3 regions of the Paraburkholderia sp. 35.1 genome follow, and region 2 is predicted to be linked to each of the others. Evidence: predicted binding sites of a transcription regulator. Region 2 holds the regulator's gene; each other region holds the start of a gene.
What was found. Region 2 encodes HrcA, which represses chaperone genes, less so after heat shock. Its sites were predicted from a motif close to TTAGCACTCNNNNNNNNNGAGTGCTAA; they were not measured.

Region 1: rpoH (RNA polymerase sigma factor RpoH) is a predicted target of HrcA. The motif match lies at 2,234-2,260, and genes of this name have one in related genera.
Region 3: groES (co-chaperone GroES) is a predicted target of HrcA. The motif match lies at 1,452-1,478, and genes of this name have one in related genera.

What each region holds. Positions count from the first base shown of each region.
Region 1 covers NZ_JBNDMJ010000003.1:2,286,527-2,290,683, forward strand. Annotated here, with positions in the region: gene OKW27_RS30700 (cytochrome ubiquinol oxidase subunit I) at 1-569, opposite strand, end outside; gene cydP (cytochrome oxidase putative small subunit CydP) at 559-819, opposite strand; gene rpoH (RNA polymerase sigma factor RpoH) at 1,237-2,172, opposite strand; gene OKW27_RS30715 (acyloxyacyl hydrolase) at 2,527-3,099, shown strand; gene OKW27_RS30720 (nuclear transport factor 2 family protein) at 3,141-3,524, shown strand; partial or broken gene OKW27_RS30725 (2-isopropylmalate synthase) at 3,722-4,157, opposite strand, start outside.
Region 2 covers NZ_JBNDMJ010000003.1:2,463,212-2,467,368, forward strand. Annotated here, with positions in the region: gene recN (DNA repair protein RecN) at 1-45, opposite strand, end outside; gene OKW27_RS31480 (NAD kinase) at 112-1,014, opposite strand; gene hrcA (heat-inducible transcriptional repressor HrcA) at 1,225-2,244, shown strand; gene hemH (ferrochelatase) at 2,426-3,496, shown strand; gene OKW27_RS31495 (RNA-binding S4 domain-containing protein) at 3,505-3,912, shown strand; gene OKW27_RS31500 (hypothetical protein) at 3,884-4,045, opposite strand.
Region 3 covers NZ_JBNDMJ010000003.1:2,580,584-2,584,740, forward strand. Annotated here, with positions in the region: gene OKW27_RS32035 (hypothetical protein) at 1-342, shown strand, start outside; gene OKW27_RS32040 (FkbM family methyltransferase) at 572-1,018, shown strand; gene groES (co-chaperone GroES) at 1,551-1,841, shown strand; gene groL (chaperonin GroEL) at 1,895-3,535, shown strand; gene cysC (adenylyl-sulfate kinase) at 3,740-4,157, opposite strand, start outside.

The DNA of each region.
Region 1 (4,157 bases), 180 kb from region 2:
ACCGTGTGCACGAACTTGACCTGTGCAACCGGGTTGAAGATCACCGAGCTGATGCTGTCGAGCTCCATGCGCATCGTCTGATAGTTGAACTTCGCGCCGACCGGATTGTTCATCCAGCCGTTGGCAATCAGAATCCACAGCGCCGACAGGTTCGAACCGAGCGCGACACAGAACGTGACGATCAGATGCTGGATTTTCGACAATCTGTTCCAGCCGAAAAAGAACAGACCGACGAACGTCGATTCGAGGAAGAACGCCATCAGCCCTTCGACGGCGAGCGGCACGCCGAAAATGTCGCCGACGTAATGCGAGTAATAAGCCCAGTTGGTGCCGAACTGAAACTCGAGCGTGAGGCCGGTCGCGACGCCCATTGCAAAGTTGATGCCAAACAGCTTGCCCCAGAACTGCGTCATGTCCTTGTAGATCTGCTTGCCGGTCATCACGTAGACCGATTCCATGATGACGAGCAGCCAGGCGAGACCGAGCGTGAGCGGCACGAACAGAAAGTGATAAAGCGCCGTGATGGCGAACTGGAACCGCGACAGTTCTACGACTTCGCTAACGGGCATGTTGATCACCTCGAGACGGATGCGGGGCGGGCACCGACAGCAGCGCCTGCGCGACCTGCTCAGGCGGCAGCATCATGTGCTGCGCCTGTGGATGATTGAAGAATGTGTACTTGAGCGCCATCAGTAGCACGAACTTGATGGCGAGGATGATGGCGATATCGCGCGCCAGCGTTGGACCGCGCACCCACCTGGTGAACCGGCCGCGCAAGCGCGACCGGACAGTGCTGCTGCGATTCAGGGCTATGGTCATGATCGGTCGAAGACGACTTCACGCCGGTGAGTCCGGCTGGATCCAGACCGCCCTGGCCGTCAGGCAGTCTGGCAGTCTGGCGAATGCATGCCGATTGTAGGAGGTGAACCTCGCGCGCTCAGGTTTAGCCATGCGGCAACACGTCGCGAAACTTGCCGCGTCTGTGCAGTATTGCTACCGGACTTGCGATACGTCAAGAAACGCTTACCGGCCTCGACAGGCCGGCTTGCGGATGGGCCGACGCGAATGCGCGGCCGCGGGGACGCAAGAAAGGGCGAAAAGAATGAAAAAGCCCCGCCGTCTTGCGAGGGCGGGGCTTGAGCGCGATGGTCGCTAAATGGCGCGACCGATTAACGCGTGTCGTTTTTACCTATGTCATAGGCGGGACACAATCGACGCGCGCATGGCTTCGACGCTTTACGCGTATTCGTTCAGCGCGCCGCGCATCTTCTTCATCGCGCTGGCTTCGATCTGGCGGATACGTTCGGCCGAGACACCGAACTCGTCGGCCAGCTCGTGCAACGTGGAGCCGCCTGAGCCGTCGTCGGCCACCTTCAGCCAGCGCGCTTCGATGATGCGGCGGCTGCGCGGATCGAGCGCGTCGAGCGCGCTTGCGATGCCGTCGCTTTGCAGCCGGTCGCGCTGACGCGAAGCCAGCACGGCAGTCGGTTCACTATGCGAGTCGGCCAGATAGGCGATTGGCGCGTACGACTCCTCGCCGTCTTCGACCTGACCTTCGAGCGCGATATCGCCGCCTGACAGACGCGTCTCCATCTCCGCGACCTCTTCGCGCTTCACGTTCAGCTCCTTCGCGAGACCGTCGATCTCGTCCGGCGTGAACGCGCCAAGCCCCTGCTTGTGGCTGCGCAGGTTGAAGAACAGCTTACGCTGCGCCTTGGTGGTGGCGACCTTCACCATGCGCCAGTTGCGCAGGATGTACTCGTGGATCTCGGCCTTGATCCAGTGCATCGCGTACGACACGAGGCGCACGTTTTGCTCGGGATCGAAGCGCTTGACCGCTTTCATCAGGCCGATGTTGCCTTCCTGGATCAGATCGGCGTGCGGCAACCCGTAACCGAGGTAGTTACGCGCGATTGACACGACGAGTCGCAGGTGCGACAGCACCAGGCGGCGCGCCGCCTCCAGATTGTCGTGTTCGCGCAATTCGGTGGCGAACTGGCGTTCCTCCGCCGGCGTCAGCATCGGAATCCGGTTGACCGCCTGGATGTAGGCGTCGATGTTGCCCAGGTGACCGGACAGCAGCGAGGAATGCGAGAGCGCCAGTGCACCTGCCGGAGCGGCCTTAGCCGACGACGGGCTCAAAGTACTCGGAAGGGTCATTGCATGGCTCACGTTTGAAGCTCCTTTGGAATCAGACAATTGCGTACTCAGTAAACGACTCCAGCGACGGATGTTAGCACTCAGATCTGCCGAGTGCTAATACTTAGAGGTCGCAGGGGTATCCGAGTTCCCAAAAATCCTATTGAGTTTTTACTTCCGATAGCCATCATACGCCCTATTTGCCCTGCGCGTTGGACCTGTACAAAGTACCGCCCGGAGCGGGTGCAGGCTCACGTTTGACTGATATCGTCCGCTTTTGAAGAGAATAATTGCTGATCATGGGCATTATCTGGGAAATACTTGCTCCTGAATTCGTGCCTGGAATAAAGGGGGCGCTCGCTTAATACTCGGCAGTATGGGGGGCGGATGAACAGGCAGAATCTTGTGGTGCGTGGGCTTAGTCTAAAAAGCACGTTTGCCGTTCTGCTCGTTCTGCTGTTGAGCGCGGCGGGCGCGTCCCAAGCTGAGCAGTTCGGCGTGCAGGTGGCCGCCGGCGTCGGCGACCATCACGTCAGGACGCTCGATCTCGGCGTGGTCTGGGATCCAAACCTGACCTGGTGGCAGATCGGCGACTGGCATTTCGCGCTGCTCGGCGAGGCGCATGTCGCGTGGTGGCACACCAATGAAGGAAACGTTCACGACAACATCGGCGAGATCGGCGTGACGCCGGTGATCCGCTTCATCAGGTCGTCGGGTTCGGTGCGGCCATTCATCGAGGTGGGTGCCGGCGTCCGGCTGCTGACCAGCCCGCGCATTTCTTCCGACTTCACGTTGGGCACCGCGTTCCAGTTCGCCGAGATGGCGGGCGTCGGGCTGCAGTTCGGCGCTCGTGAGCAGTATGTCGCCGGCTACCGCTTCCAGCATGTCTCCAATGGCGGTATCAAAGAGCCGAATCCTGGTATAAATTTCAGCCAGCTATATTTGCAATATCACTTCTGACCGTGGCCGCCTGCGGCTCGCGGTGTTCGAGGGGCTCTGCAATGGCGGCAAAGATGATCGAAGCGATTCGCGGGCTCGAGCGAGAGCGTTTTCGCGCGATGGTCGATGGCGATGGGCAGTCGCTCGACACGCTGCTCGCGGACAACGTGAGCTACGTCCATACGAATGGCAAGCGCGAGACGAAGCGGCAGTTCATCGACGGGATCACCGCGGGGCGCCGTCGTTATCGGCAAATCGAGGTGCAGTCGCAGGATGTTTTGCCGGCCGGGCGCGAGACCTACGTCGTCACGGGCCGCGCGCTGATCGAGATGGAGGCCAACAACGGCGCGCTCCTGTTTCCGATTGCCTATACCGCGATTCACACGCACGAAGACGGGCAGTGGCGACTGATCGCGTGGCAGGCGACCCGTTGCGCGCTCGAGTGAGATTCTCATCGGGCGGGCGCGCCTCGTGAGCGCGTCTCCAGCGGCAGCGGAATGCGGGTGTGCACTCCGCTGCAGCAGGCTCGAGGCCCAACGCGAATTCACGCGGTCACGCATTCGCCAGCTTTGTCGCGGCTGTTTGCGCCGTGCTCGTCTACATCGGCATCCGCGTCGCGCGCCTCGCGCGTGCCGCGCATCGCTACCTGTCCCGCATACGGATGCCGCGCCGCAACCGGAAGCCGCGTGCAGTGCTCCGCCACGCGCCTGATCGTCGCGAGATCCGAGAAATCCAGACCGCTGTCGATACCCATCGCGTCGAGATTCATCGCGACTGTGACGAGATCGACGTTGCCGGTGCGCTCGCCATTGCCGAACAGACAGCCTTCGATGCGATCCGCGCCCGCCAGCAGCGCGAGCTGCGCCGCGGCCACGGCGGTGCCGCGATCGTTGTGCGGATGCACCGACAGCACGATGCTGTCGCGGTAACCGAGGTTGCGATGCATCCATTCGATCTGGTCGGCGAACACGTTCGGCGTGGCCGCTTCGACGCTTGCCGGCAGGTTGACGATCATCTTGTGATCGCGCGTAGGCCGCCACGTTTGCGCGAGCGCGTCGCACACCTCGCGCGCGAACGGC
Region 2 (4,157 bases):
CGCGGCGACGATGACGAAGTCGCGTATCGAGAGGTGGCGAAGCATGGAGGTGGTCGGGTGAGCTTGGGATTCGGGTGGCGGCCGCGGCGGCGTGCGAAATCAAAGTGCCGCTTACGGCCTCGGGTCTTCTTCGTGCGACGGGTACTCGTGCCAGTGCAGCTTCTGGCGTAACGTCGCATAGTAGCTGTAGCCGACCGGATGCAGCATCGGCACCGTGTGGCGCGAACGGCGCACCTCGATCGTGTCGCCGAGCTCCAGCGACGTGAACGACTGCATGTCGAAATTGACGTTCACCTCGCGCCCGGAAACGATCTGGATGCTGACCTTCGATTCGTCCGGCAGCACGATCGGCCGGTTCGACAGCGCGTGCGGCGCGATCGGCACGAGCACGATGCCCTGTAGTTGCGGATGCAGGATCGGCCCCTGCGAGGACAGCGAATACGCGGTCGAGCCGGTCGGCGTCGCGACGATCAGGCCGTCCGAGCGCTGGTTGTACATGAAGCGGCCGTCGACCGACACGCGCAACTCCGCCATGCCCGAGAAGCCGCTGCGGTTGACCACCACGTCGTTGAACGCGAGCGCGTGGTAGATCGGCGTGCCGTCGCGCACGATGCGCGCTTCGAGCAGCACGCGCTCCTCGCGCTCGAAATTGCCGGACAGCATCTGCGGCACGATCTCGCGCATGTCGGAGATCGGAATGTCCGTGATGAAGCCGAGCCGCCCGTGGTTGATGCCGATCAAGGGCGTGCGATACGGCGCGAGCTGGCGGCCGATGCCGAGCATCGTGCCGTCGCCGCCGAGCACCACGGCGACGTCGGCGCGCGCGCCGATCTCGGCGAGACGCAGCGCCGGATAGTCGGTCACGCCGATTTCGGCGGCGGTGTCTGCTTCGAACACGACTTCGAGGCCGAGCTTCGCGATGCAGGCGGCGAGCGCGGTCAGCGGCTCGCCGATGCCTGGCGTATTGCTGCGCCCGACGAGCGCGACGGTCTTGAACTGGCTGGTCACTTGCATGCCGGCATTACACCATAGGTAGGGCCTGAAAAGAACCGCAGACCGACCCGGTTGTGGGGCGGCGCACGCAGGGCGTCTGCGTATGTCGCGATTATCGTTAGAATGGTGAAGACCCGATGACATGCGAGCCCGCCGACGGCGGTGCATTCGCCGGGAGCGGGCGCCGCGGGCGCTCACGGCTGCGATGCCATTGAGCTAAAATTTTTCGTCATGCTAGATCCTCGCGCACAAACCCTCCTCAAAACGCTGATTGAGCGCTACATCGCCGAAGGTCAGCCGGTCGGCTCGCGCACGCTGTCACGTTATTCGGGCCTCGAACTGAGTCCGGCCACGATCCGCAACGTGATGTCGGACCTCGAGGATCTGGGGCTCGTGATCAGTCCGCATACGTCGGCAGGGCGCATTCCGACGCCACGCGGCTACCGCCTGTTCGTCGACACGATGCTGACCGTCGAATCCGCCGCCGACGAGGAGGCGGTGACGCGCACCGTCAAGACCACGCTGCAGGTGGGCGAGCCGCAGAAGATCGTCGCCGCGGCGGCGAGCGTGCTCTCAAATCTGTCGCAGTTCGCCGGCGTCGTGCTCACGCCGCGTCGCAGCCACGTGTTCAAGCAGATCGAATTCATGCGCCTGTCCGACCAGCGCATTCTGCTGATCATCGTGACGCCCGAAGGCGACGTGCAAAACCGCATCCTCGCCACCCAGCGCGACTTTTCGCCTTCGCAGCTGGTGGAAGCCTCCAATTACATCAACGCGCACTTCGCTGGCCTCTCGTTCGACGAGGTGCGCCGCCGCCTGCGCGAGGAAATCGACGAGCTGCGTGGCGACATGACCTCGCTGATGCACGCGGCCGTCACCGCCAGCACCGACGAATCCGACACCGGCGAGACCGTGTTGATCTCGGGCGAGCGCAATCTGCTCGAAGTCGCCGATCTTTCGTCGGACATGGCGCGCCTGCGCAAGCTGTTCGATGTGTTCGACCAGAAGACCAGCCTCCTTCAGTTGCTCGACGTGTCGAGTCACGCGGCGGGCGTGCAAATATTCATTGGCGGCGAATCGAATCTGGTACCGATCGAGGAAATGAGCGTCGTCACCGCGCCGTACGAGGTGAACGGCAAGATCGTCGGCACGCTCGGTGTGATCGGACCGACCCGCATGGCCTACAACCGCGTGATTCCGATCGTGGACATAACCGCGCGGCTGTTGTCCATGACGCTCAGCCAGCAGTAGTCCTCGGGCTCCGCGGAACTGTCGTCATCGCAGTCCGTGGCGATCATGATGCGCGAACGCGCGGTGTCTGCCAATCGTCCGAATGGCCAGGGGTCTCTGGCGGCGCCGGGCAGAACCTGCGCCGCTATAATGAATCTCCATTGAATCGACTCGCCGCAAAATGCGGTGATTTCTGCTACCTATGCGCTTCGACCTCGAGCGGCCTTCACAGAACGCCACGTCGCATCGCGTCGCCGTGTTGCTGATCAATCTCGGCACGCCCGACGCGCCGACGCCGCGCGCGGTGCGCCGCTACCTCGCGCAGTTCCTGTCCGATCCTCGCGTGGTCGAAATTCCGGCGCTGCTGTGGCAGCTCATTCTGCGTCTGCTGATTCTGCCGTTGCGCGGCCGCAGCTCTGCGAAGAAGTATGCGGCGGTGTGGATGCCCGAGGGCTCACCGCTGCGCGTCCACACCGAAAAGCAGGTCGAGGGCCTGCGCCATCTGCTGCAACTGAACGACTACACGGTGCTGGTCGACTACGCGATGCGCTACGGCACGCCCGGCATTCCGGCAATGCTGAACCAACTGAAGCTCGCGGGCGCCGAGCGCGTGTTGCTGATGCCGATGTATCCGCAGTATTCGGCGTCGACCACCGCGACCGCGTTCGACGAAGCCTTTTCCGCGCTCAAGCGCATGCGCAACCAGCCGGAAGTCCGCACCGTGCGCCAGTACGCCGATCACCCGGCGTACATCGCGGCGCTCGCCGCACAGGTGCACCACTACTGGCATCTGCACGGCCGCCCCGATTTCGCGGCGGGCGACAAGCTCGTGCTCAGTTTCCACGGCGTGCCCAAGCGCACGCTCGACCTCGGCGACCCGTACCACGAGCAATGCCAGCAGACCGGCGCGCTGCTGATGCAGGCGCTCGATTTGACGTCGGTCGAATGCCGCATCACGTTCCAGTCGCGCTTCGGCAAGGCCGAATGGCTGCAGCCCTACACGGCGCCGACGTTGAAGGAACTCGGCGCGGCAGGCGTGCGGCGTGCTGACGTGTTTTGCCCGGGTTTCACCGCCGACTGCCTCGAAACGATCGAGGAAATCGGCATGGAAGTGCGCGGCGAATTTCTGCAGGCGGGTGGCAAGGAGTTTCACCGGATCGCCTGTCTGAACGCGTCGCAGCCGTGGGTTGCCGCGCTTGGCGAAATCGTTGCGCAGCATCTGCAGGGCTGGCCCGTGCAGGCGGTGCCGGTGCCGCACACGACAGGAGCTTGAATACGCAGATGAACTACCGCATTTCAACCGAACCGGGCGCGAAACTGCGCATCGACAAATGGCTGTGGGCCGCGCGCTTCTTCAAGACGCGTTCGCTGGCCGCGGAGGCGGTCGACAAGGGGCGGGTGCGTATCGGCGGCGTCGCCGTGAAGCCGGCGAAGGACGTGCGTGTCGGCGATCTGGTCGAAATCGAGATCGAGCGCTACGTGTGGCAGGTGGAGGTGCTGGGCGTATGCGACGTACGCGGTCCGGCGAGCGTCGCGCAGACGCTTTATGTGGAAACCGCGCAGAGCAAGGCGAAGCGGCAGGTCGAGCAGGAACGGCGCAAGGTCTACCACGAGCCGGCCGCCGCGCTGCACGGCCGACCGACCAAACGCGACCGGCGCACTATCGACAGATTTTCAGGTGGGGATTGAGAAACTGCTCCACGGTGGCGTGTGCGCCGCCGTACTCGGTGGTGTGGTCGTTGACCGCACCGGACATGCAGATGGTCGTGGTGCCCGCGATCAGTACCAGTGCGACCACCCCGATTGCAAAGGTCAGTTTCACGGTACTCCCTTGATGGGCTGAAACAGGCTATCGGAACGACTGTCAGGTGTCGGTAACGCTTACGTCAGATTAGGGTTAACGTGGCGTTGCCGCTCCATGACTGGAGAATAGG
Region 3 (4,157 bases), 120 kb from region 2:
CTGTCGGTGCTGTCGCTCGCCGCGCCGCTCGCGAGCGGCGCGAGCGACGCCAACATGAGCGCGGAGACGGCGGGCGAGCGCGCAAGCTTCGCGCGGGCGTTTTGCGACGTGTCGCCCGAGCGGATCGACGCCTATAAGGAGCGGCTCCGAAAGGTCCTGACCGGTGCGACCGATTTCGATCAGCACTGGGACACGGGCTGGCACCGCGCCGACATCACCAATAGCCAGATGAACGCACTGCGCGAGCGAGATCCGAAGGAATTCGCGGCGCGCATCAAGGTCAATTGCGAACGGCTCAAGTGGATGGCGGGTAATGCGTTGCACCGGCCTGCGCAGAAGTGAAGTGAAACGAGCGCGCTGTCGGGCGACCGAAACTGGCGGATCGTGGCCTGATGCAGAAGGCTTCGCCGGGCTGAATCTCGCGCGGCTGTAGTCGACGACACGCGAACCGACTGGAACCGGAAGCTTTTTGCATCACTCGACGGTTTCGGCCAAAAATACACATTATTATGACTTTCGCTTAATGTTCGGCTAACCGTCGAGTAGTGGTTGGCGCGGCATCAACATAGACATGGATCCGGTGAAAATTGAAACGTTTTCTCTTGCGCGGTCCGGTGATGTCAATGTATGTGCGGCCGTCTCGAACGAGAAACAGCTCAAGGAAGTCTATAATTTTTCAGTGGCTGCGGCCAAAGTCCAGAAGCCTATCTCCGTCCGGACCGTTGAAACCACCATATTGAACGACGTTCTCGAGCACACCCCGTACGCCGATCAGGAAATCGATCTGCTTTCCATCGACGTGGAAGGTCACGATTACGAAGTCTTGCGATCGATTGATATCAGCAGGTATAAACCAAAAATCATTATTGTGGAGTCTACGCTGACTTCGATAAGGGAAGTAATAGCTTCCGCCATATTTCGCTATCTGGAGGAGCGCAATTATCGACTGGTCAGTTGGACATATTTGTCGCTGATCTTCAGAGTGGAAAGATCTCAAATCTTTCGCACTCAGTTATAGCGTTACGGTTCTGCAAGTATCGTCCTTGCAGCTGCTATCAATTTCACAATCCCGCTATCAACGGCCGCTGCAACGGTCCAGATATACTTGGACCGACTGGTGCCTCAGCCGCCAAGCACATTCATGAGCCCCCTCGACTTGCCTGAAGGCTGACTATCGTAACGGCCCGCGCTTATGGGGGATTTCCCTGGGTTTGACGTTTCGAGCGGGCGCTCCGCTCCGAAGTCGCTGCCTCGTCATGGCTCGCCTCTTCCTTCACGAAGGGCCGAATCTCAACGCAACACGTCGGTAAATTATTGTTTTCTTAGAGAAAATGCCGAACGGCAGACGTTCCGCACGGGGCGGGTTCAAGCCCGAGCGAATCACGTTTGAGGGTGAGTGAACTTCGACCGCGTTCCCCGCTTCTTGAATTTGTCACTGCCCGTCCATATAATTAGCACTCGCTGCACGAGAGTGCTAACAACATCTCCGGTTGGCTCGGCCAGCCGGGTTTTTCTCAGCGTTCTTCAGTCTCAATCAGAGAGGAGTATGTATGAACCTTCGTCCTTTGCATGATCGCGTGATCGTCAAACGTCTGGATCAGGAAACCAAGACCGCGTCGGGCATCGTGATCCCCGAAGCCGCAGCGGAAAAGCCGGATCAAGGTGAAATCCTCGCAGTCGGCCCGGGCAAGCGCGACGACAAGGGCGCAGCCATTGCGCTCGACGTGAAGGTCGGCGACCGCGTCCTGTTCGGCAAGTACGCAGGCCAGACCGTCAAGGTCGACGGCAACGAACTGCTCGTGATGCGCGAAGAAGACATCATGGCCGTGGTGCAGAAGTAAGCGCAAGGTCGCTACTTCACCGGTTATATCCAAAGTATTCAAGGAGTTAGAAGATGGCAGCTAAAGACGTCGTATTCGGTGATTCCGCCCGTGCCAAGATGGTCGAAGGCGTGAATATTCTCGCCAACGCCGTGAAGGTCACGCTGGGTCCGAAGGGCCGCAACGTGGTTCTCGAGCGCAGCTTCGGCGGCCCGACGGTCACCAAGGACGGTGTGTCGGTCGCGAAAGAGATCGAACTGAAAGACAAGCTCCAGAACATGGGCGCGCAAATGGTCAAGGAAGTCGCTTCCAAGACCAGCGACAACGCAGGCGACGGCACGACGACCGCTACGGTTCTCGCGCAATCGATCGTCCGCGAAGGCATGAAGTACGTCGCATCGGGCATGAACCCGATGGACCTGAAGCGCGGTATCGACAAGGCCGTTGCAGCCGCAATCGAAGAACTGCGCAAAATCAGCAAGCCGTGCACGACCAACAAGGAAATCGCCCAGGTTGGCGCGATCTCGGCGAACAGCGATTCGTCGATCGGCGAGCGCATCGCTGAAGCAATGGACAAGGTCGGCAAGGAAGGCGTGATCACCGTCGAAGACGGCAAGTCGCTGCAAGACGAGCTGGACGTCGTCGAAGGTATGCAATTCGACCGCGGCTACCTGTCGCCGTATTTCATCAACAACCCGGACAAGCAAGTCGCCGTGCTCGAGAACCCGTTCGTGCTGCTGCACGACAAGAAGGTGTCGAACATCCGTGACCTGCTGCCGGTGCTCGAGCAAGTCGCGAAGGCTGGCCGTCCGCTGCTGATCATCGCTGAAGACGTCGAAGGCGAAGCGCTCGCAACGCTGGTCGTCAACAACATCCGCGGCATCCTGAAGACCGTTGCCGTCAAGGCTCCGGGCTTCGGCGATCGTCGTAAGGCGATGCTGGAAGACATCGCGATCCTGACCGGCGGTCAGGTCATCGCTGAAGAAACCGGCCTCACGCTCGAGAAGGCAACGCTGGCTGAACTGGGCCAGGCGAAGCGCATCGAAGTGGGCAAGGAAAACACCACGATCATCGACGGCGCTGGCGAAGCAGCGAACATCGAAGCTCGCGTCAAGCAAGTGCGCACGCAGATCGAAGAAGCGACCTCGGACTACGACCGTGAAAAGCTGCAAGAACGCGTCGCCAAGCTGGCAGGCGGCGTTGCAGTGATCAAGGTCGGTGCTGCGACCGAAGTCGAAATGAAGGAAAAGAAGGCACGTGTCGAAGACGCACTGCACGCAACGCGCGCGGCTGTGGAAGAAGGCATCGTGGCGGGTGGCGGCGTCGCGCTGATCCGTGCACGTACGGCAATCGCTGGCCTGAAGGGCGCTAACGCCGATCAGGACGCAGGTATCAAGATCGTTCTGCGCGCCATGGAAGAGCCGCTGCGCCAGATCGTCGCCAACGGTGGCGAAGAAGCGAGTGTCGTCGTGGCAGCGGTTGCTGCTGGCAAGGGCAACTACGGCTACAACGCAGCGACCGGCGAGTACGTCGACCTGGTCGACGCAGGTGTCGTGGATCCGACGAAGGTGACGCGCACGGCGCTGCAAAACGCAGCTTCGGTTGCTGGCCTGCTGCTGACGACCGACGCAGCTGTCTGCGAACTGCCGAAGGAAGATGCTCCGATGCCTGGCGGCATGCCCGGCGGCATGGGCGGCATGGGCATGGACATGTAATTCCGCTCGGGCCTCGTGGTCCGGCCGCGTGGTTGAACTGCCGCGCGTCTGGATCACGGCCGAGGCCCGGCTGGAAGTCCGTGGGGGGAGTGCGCCGCGAGGCGTTTCCCCAAACGAAAAAAACCCGCATAAGCGGGTTTTTTCGTTTGGGGCCGGCGTTGATGTGCTTGCTGGCGAGCGCTTCCGGACGACCTTTTGTCCGGATCAGGCGCCCGCGGCGTGAGCCGTGCGATGAGAGGACCTTCCGAGGCACTTTTCGCGCAGGTAGTGGAAGATCTGCGCGACGCTTTGCGCGGGGCTCAGCGTTCCCGTGTCGACGTGCAGGTCGGGATCGATCGGCGCTTCATAGGGCGCTGATACGCCGGTGAACGAGCTGATCTCGCCAGACCTCGCTTTCGCGTAAAGACCTTTGGGATCGCGGCTCGCGCAGGTGGCGAGCGAGGCGGACACATAGGTTTCGACGAACTTGTCGGCTCCGATGATCGCGCGCGCCATTGCCCGATCTTCGCGTAGCGGCGAAATCAGTGCGGAAATCACGATCAGACCCGCGTCGTTCATCAATTGGGCGACGTGCGCGACCCGGCGGATGTTTTCGCGCCGGTCGTCGGGCTCGAATCCAAGG